3 regions of the Pinisolibacter sp. DMC19 genome follow, and region 1 is predicted to be linked to each of the others. Evidence: predicted binding sites of a transcription regulator. Region 1 holds the regulator's gene; each other region holds the start of a gene.
What was found. The regulator LexA, encoded in region 1, represses DNA repair genes until DNA is damaged. The targets are predictions, from matches to a motif close to TGTTCNNNNTGTGTTCNG.
Positions count from the first base shown of each region.

Region 2: ACT53U_RS09560 (DNA recombination protein RmuC) is a predicted target of LexA. The motif match lies at 1,186-1,203, and genes of this name have one in related genera.
Region 3: ACT53U_RS14895 (helicase-related protein) is a predicted target of LexA. The motif match lies at 1,044-1,061, and genes of this name have one in related genera.

Region 1 is NZ_JBQUZF010000001.1:304,836-307,099, reverse strand. Features, by position in the region: gene ACT53U_RS01375 (ComEC/Rec2 family competence protein) at 1-897, shown strand, start outside; gene lexA (transcriptional repressor LexA) at 1,000-1,728, opposite strand; gene ACT53U_RS01365 (molybdopterin molybdotransferase MoeA) at 2,189-2,264, opposite strand, start outside.
Region 2 is NZ_JBQUZF010000003.1:308,081-310,344, reverse strand. Features, by position in the region: gene ACT53U_RS09570 (undecaprenyl-diphosphate phosphatase) at 1-398, shown strand, start outside; gene def (peptide deformylase) at 482-1,024, opposite strand; gene ACT53U_RS09560 (DNA recombination protein RmuC) at 1,232-2,264, shown strand, end outside.
Region 3 is NZ_JBQUZF010000005.1:356,238-358,501, reverse strand. Features, by position in the region: gene leuC (3-isopropylmalate dehydratase large subunit) at 1-751, shown strand, start outside; gene ACT53U_RS14895 (helicase-related protein) at 1,325-2,264, shown strand, end outside.

The DNA.
Region 1 (2,264 bases):
CGGGCCGACGTGATGATCGGCCGCCACGGCTCGCCGGTCGCGGTGCGCGGCGACGACGGACGGTTGCACGTGCTGGCGACGAAGGACGACGCCTTCGACACGGCGATCTGGCTCGCCGCCGATGCCGATGCGCGCGATCCGAGGTCGCCCGGCATCGCCGACGGCTGGCGCTGCGACGCGATCGGCTGTGCCTTCGTCCGGGGAGACGAGGCGACGGGCGGCGACGCAGGCGGAACGGCGCCCACCGCGGGGCGTCTGCCCCTGCGGGTCGTGGTGGTGCGCCATCCGCGCGGCTTCGTCGAGGACTGCGGCCGCGCCGACATCGTGATCTCGGCACTCGCCGCCCCGCCGGGCTGCGCCGCGACGAGCCTGGTGCTCGACCGCGTGGCCCGGGCGAAGACCGGCGCGGTGACGATCGACGTGGCATCCGCGGCGAAGCCCGACGGCGTAGAACCGGCCGATGTGGGGGTGGATGGAGCGCTCGGGCGAGAGGCGTCCGCCGGCAAGACGAGGCGATCGATCGTCGGCCTCGATCCGACGGACGATGCCGCGCCGGAGGGTCGGGACGGCGATCCCGACCTGCGGCAGCCGGTTGCCGAAGCCCACAGCGACGGCAGTGCGCGAGGAAACGGTCCGACGCCTCCGACCGCCGTCGAAGAAGCGTCGCCGCCATCGGCCATCACCGGCGAAACATCACAGCCGCGACCGCGTCTCACCTTCTCCGTGACGCCGAGCCTGCCGGCGACGCCACGGGCCTGGACGCCGCGCGATCCGAACGCCGTCCGCGCGCTCGCCGAAGTAACGGCTGATCCGCCGGACGGCGGCGCATCCGCCACTCCCGATCACGAAACGCCCGAGACCGTCGAGCGTGGCGAGACGGCGGATCCCTTGCGCTGATGCCCGTGATCCGCGTGCGCGACGCGACGCCCAATCCGTCCGCGGGGGCGTCCTCCCGCCGTCGGTCGACACCGTCCGCGCCGTCGGCGGCCCGCGTGCCCGTCAGTAGCGGCGGATCAGGCCGACGAGACGGCCCTGCACCTTCACCCGGTCGGGGCCGAAGATGCGGGTCTCGTAGGCCGGGTTGGCGGCTTCGAGGGCGATCGATGCGCCGCGCTTGCGCAGGCGCTTCAGCGTCGCCTCCTCCTCGTCGACCAGGGCGACGACGATGTCGCCGGAATCGGCGTTGTCGCCGCGTTTGATCAGCACCGTGTCGCCGTCGAGGATGCCGGCGTCGATCATCGAATCGCCGCGGACCTCGAGGGCGTAGTGCTCGCCGCCGCCGAGAAGATCGAAGGGCACCGGAATGGCGTGGGTGTAGGTCTGGATCGCCGAGATCGGCGTGCCGGCGGCGATGCGGCCCATGACCGGGATCGACACGACCTCCGCCGTCTCCTCGCCGGTGGGACCCGGCATCGCGGTCGGACGCGGCTTGCCGAGAGTGCCCTGGATGACCGAGGGCGAGAAGCCCTTCGAGCCCGGCGCACGGGCGGGGCTGGCGAGGCCGGGCGTCATCGAATCCGGCAGACGCACCACCTCGAGCGCGCGGGCCCGGTTGGGCAGGCGGCGAATGAAGCCGCGTTCCTCGAGCGCGGTGATCAGGCGGTGGATGCCGGACTTGGAGCGCAGGTCGAGCGCGTCCTTCATCTCGTCGAAGGAGGGGGGAACGCCGTCCTCCTTCAGACGTTCGTGGATGAACATCAGAAGTTCGAACTGTTTGCGCGTCAGCATGACCCCGTTCCCTCGCCAGCCGGCGCGACACGATCGGCGTCCGCCCCGGCATGTTCCATCCCCGCGGGCCCCGAAGAAGCCCCGCACTCGAGCGTACCCGTCCGCACCATGCACTCCCACCGGCCTCTTCGGCCGGTCCGGCAGGCGACTCGCGATGGGTACAAATCACGAACTCACGCTACGCGTTCTGCGGATGTTCTGCAAGGGGGAAGCGTGAACGGTGGGGTTTCGGGGGCCTCGCCGCGTGCGCGCGGATCGCTTCGCCGTCGTTCCGATCGCCGCGAACGGCGAGCGACGGGGCTCCGCATGAGCCGGGAGGGCGATGCGGCGGCGCGTGCGCCGACCTGTACGGCGCGGCGCATGGGCCGGGTCTCGGCTCTTCGGGAGGAAGGTTCCGGCGCTCGCCGATCGAAGACGAGCGATGGTCCATCCGTCGGTCGCCAACGGGCGCTGAGCGCCCTCAGACGTGACGCAGACGGATGATCTCGACCGGTTCGCCGGCCTCGACTGCGCGGGCGTGGATCGGCCGGACGATC
Region 2 (2,264 bases), on a different contig from region 1:
AGATCCGCCTGCGCGATGCGGTCATCGTCGGCCTCGCTCAGGTCGGCGCACTGATCCCGGGCGTGTCGCGTTCCGGCTCGACGCTGACGGCGGCGCTCTTCATGAACCTGAAGCGCGAGGACGCCGCCCGCTTCTCCTTCCTGCTCGGCCTGCCGGCGATCACCGGCGCCGGCCTCAAGGAACTGCTCGAGCTGAAGAAGGCGGGGCTGGATGCCGCCGGCTGGGAGGTGCTCGGCATCGGGCTCGCTTCCGCCTCGCTCTCGGCCTTCGTGGCGATCTGGACGCTGATGAAGGTGATGGAGCGCTTCTCGTCCTGGCCCTTCGTGATCTACCGCTTCCTGATGGGCGCCTTCCTGCTGCTCGTCGTCTATCTCGGCGTGCTCGACCCGACGGTCTGAGCGACGCCACCATCCCGGAAAAAGCAGAAGAGCCGGCGGGTCGCCCCGCCGGCTCTTCTCGCATCTCGTGCAGACGATCGGCCTCAGCCCATCGACGGGCGCCAGCCGGTCAGGCGGGAGCGGACCTTCGCCACCTTGGAGAACTTCTTGACGACGCGCTCGCGCTTCAGCCGCGACAGGTGGTCGATGAAGACGACGCCATCGAGGTGATCGATCTCGTGCTGCAGGCAGGTGGCGAGCAGGCCTTCGGCCTCGATCTCCTGCGGCTTGCCGTCGCGATCGAGGAACTTCACCTTCACACGGGCCGGGCGCTCGACGTCGTCGTAGTGCTCGGGCACCGAGAGGCAGCCCTCCTGATAGGTGTTGGTCTCTTCCGAGGTCCAGACGATCTCGGGATTGATCACGAAGAGCGGCGCCCGCTCTTCGCCCTCGCGCGAGAGATCGATGGTGAGCATGCGCTTCGCCACGCCGACCTGGATCGCCGCCAACCCGATGCCGGGGGCGTCGTACATGGTCTCCAGCATGTCGTCGAGAATCCGGCGGATCTCGTCGTCGACGACCGCCACCGGCTCGGAAGCGAGCTTCAGGCGGGGATCGGGCAGGGTGATGATGTCGAGTATGGCCATGAGCCGTCAGATAGGCGAGGCCCGGCGCCCGGTCAATCGAGACGACGTCGAAAACGGTCGCCGAAAGGCGAAAAACCGGCCGGGCGCGGCAATTTTCCGCGCGTTCGACACCCCTCCCCCGCCTCGGGCCGGTTCGGCGGGACCGCATCCCCCTCGCTCGTGAGAACAAAACATGATCTCTTAAGAGAATCGTGCGAAGGTTCGCCCATGCAGGATCTGCCCCTCACCATCGCCGGCGTCGCCGTCGGCCTCCCCCACCTCCTCTTCGCCGCCGGCGGTTTCGGCCTCGGCCTCCTCGTCGCGGGCCTCGCCCGTGGGCGCGGTCGGGCCGAGCAGATCGCGGCGGAGACGCTCGCCGCCGATCAGGCGGGCGAGGTCGAACGCCGCCTCGCCGAGATCGGCCGGCTGCAGGCCGAGATGACCGGACGGATGAAGGCGATGGCGGAGGTCTTCGGCTCGCGTCAGGCCGATCTCGCCCGCGGCCTCTCCGAACGGCTCGACGGGCTCGGCGCCCGGCTCGGCACGACGCTCGGCGACACGACGCGGGCGACCGCCGAGAGCCTGTCGGCGCTCGCCGAACGGCTGGCGGTGATCGACCGGGCGCAGCAGGGGATCACCGCGCTGTCGAGCGGCGTCGGTCGGCTCGAGGCGATCCTCTCCAACAAGCAGGCGCGCGGCGCCTTCGGTCAGGGGCGGATGGAGGCGATCGTCGCCGACGCCCTGCCGATCGGCGCCTACGAGTTCCAGGCGACGCTCTCGACCGGCGTGCGGCCCGACTGCCTGATCCGCCTCGGCGGCGAGGCGCCGCCGCTGGCGGTCGACGCCAAGTTCCCGCTCGAGGGCTGGAGCGCGATGCGCGAGGCGGGGAGCAACGAGGCGCGCGATCGGGCGATGCAGCTCTTCCGCCGCGACGTCATCCGCCATGTCGCCGACATCCGCGAGAAGTATCTACTGCCGGGAGAGACCCACGACGTCGCCTTCCTCTTCGTGCCGTCGGAGGCGATCTTCGCCGATCTGCACGAGCATTTCTCGGAAGTGGTGCAGCGGGCACACCGGGCGCGCGTCGTCATCGTCTCGCCGTCGCTGCTGTTGCTCGCCATCCAGGTGGTGCAGTCGATCGGCCGCGACGAGGCGATCCGCTCGCAGGCCCATGCGATCCAGCGCGAGGTCGGCGCGCTCGGCGACGACGTCGGCCGGCTCGTCGAGCGGGTGGCGAAGCTCCAGGCGCATTTCGCCCAGA
Region 3 (2,264 bases), on a different contig from region 1:
GACCGTCTGCAACATGTCGATCGAAGCGGGCGCCCGCGCCGGCCTGATCGCGCCGGACGCCGCGACCATCGCCTATTTCGAGGGCAAGCCGAAGTCGCCCAAGGGCGAGAAGTGGGACGCGGCCGTCGCCTACTGGAAGACGCTGTTCTCGGACGAGGGCGCGAAGTTCGACGCCGAGATCCACATCGACGCGTCGACGCTCAAGCCCAACGTCACCTGGGGCACCTCGCCGGAAGACGTCATCGCCATCGACCAGCCGATCCCGGATCCGGCGGCGATCGCCGACGAGACCAAGCGCGTCTCCAAGCAGCGCGCGCTCGAGTACATGGATCTGAAGCCGGGCATGAAGATGACCGACGTCAAGATCGACACGGTCTTCATCGGCTCCTGCACCAACGGCCGCATCGAGGACTTCCGTGCCGCCGCCGCGGTCGCCAAGGGCCGCAAGGTGGCCGAGGGCGTCCGCGCTCTGGCGGTGCCGGGCTCGGGCCTCGTCAAGGAGCAGGCCGAGGCCGAGGGTCTCGACAAGATCTTCATCGAGGCCGGCTTCGAATGGCGCGAGCCGGGCTGCTCGATGTGTCTGGCGATGAACGCCGACCGGCTGTCGCCCGGCGAGCGTTCGGCCTCGACCTCGAACCGCAACTTCGAGGGCCGTCAGGGCTTCAAGGGCCGTACCCATCTGGTGAGCCCCGCCATGGCGGCGGCTGCCGCGATCAAGGGCCGCTTCGTCGACATCCGCGATCTCGACTGATCTGCGGGCGACCACATCGGACATGCGAGAGGCCGGGGGAGACCCCGGCCTTTTTCGTTGTTCGGGCCAGGATCGGCGCCGGCGCGGCGACCTCGCGGACTCGTGATGGTTGTGGCTCGCAGGTCCTGCCGAGCGCCGTCCCGGGACGGGACGAAGCGGTTGCCGTTCGTTCATCATTCTCGCCCAAGTCTCTGACGACGATTCGGAAATTGGTGCGGCGGCGGGGCGGCGGCACCAGATCTCGTGGGGAACGGAACTGGAATCGGGCCGAGTCAGCGATTCGGGCCGGGTTCGTTCCAGACTCGTTCCGGTTGCCGCCGAGGGGTGAACGGAGGTGTCGGGCGACGCGTCGTCGTCGGCGGGAAACGATTAAGGGGGCGCAATCGCCGCAGCCCCGTGCTAAGGGTCGCTCTCCGATCCGCCCGTCGCGACCCGTTCCGGTTCGACCACGTGAACACGACCACCTCGGCGCCTCGTCCCTCCGACCTCGCCTCGCTGCCTCAATTGCCGCGCTCGGCTCGTGCGCGCACGGTCACGGCCGTGCTCGGCCCGACCAACACCGGCAAGACGCACATGGCGATCGAGCGGATGCTGGCCAACCGCACCGGCCTGATCGGCCTGCCGCTGCGGCTGCTCGCCCGCGAGGTCTACGGCAAGCTGGTCGAACGCGCCGGTAAGCATGCCGTGGCGCTGGTGACGGGCGAGGAGAAGATCGTCCCGAAACACGCCCGTTACTGGGTCTCGACCGTTGAGGCGATGCCGCGCTCGGCCGACGTCGACTTCGTGGCGATCGACGAGGTGCAGCTCGCCGGCGATCTCGAGCGCGGCCACGTCTTCACCGACCGCATCCTCAATCTGCGCGGCAAGAACGAGACGCTGCTGCTGGGGGCCGCCACGGCGCGCGATCTGCTCGAGAAGCTGGTGCCGGGCCTGATCGTGGTGTCGCGGCCGCGCATGTCGCTGCTGACCTATGCCGGCTCGAAGAAGCTCCTGCGTCTGCCCGCCCGCACCGCGGTCGTCGCCTTCTCGGCCGAGGAGGTCTACGGCATCGCCGAGCTGATCCGTCGCCAGAGGGGCGGTGCGGCGGTGGTGATGGGCGCGCTTTCCCCCCGCACCCGCAACGCCCAGGTCGAGCTCTTCCAGTCGGGCGACGTCGACATTCTGGTCGCCACCGACGCGATCGGCATGGGGCTCAATCTCGACGTCGATCACGTCGCCTTCGCCGGCTCCCGCAAGTTCGACGGCTGGCAGTATCGCAGCCTGACGGCGGCGGAGTTCGGCCAGATCGCCGGCCGCGCCGGGCGACATCTGCGCGACGGCACCTTCGGGGTGACGGGGCGGGTCGATCCGTTGCCGGACGAGCTGGTCGAACAGCTCGAGGCCCATCGCTTCAACGCGCTGCAGCGTTTCCAGTGGCGCAATCCGGCGCTCGACTTCGCGTCGATCGCGGCATTGCGGCGCAGTCTCGATCAGGCGCCGCGTGAGGAAGGCCTGACGCGGGCGCCGGAGGCGG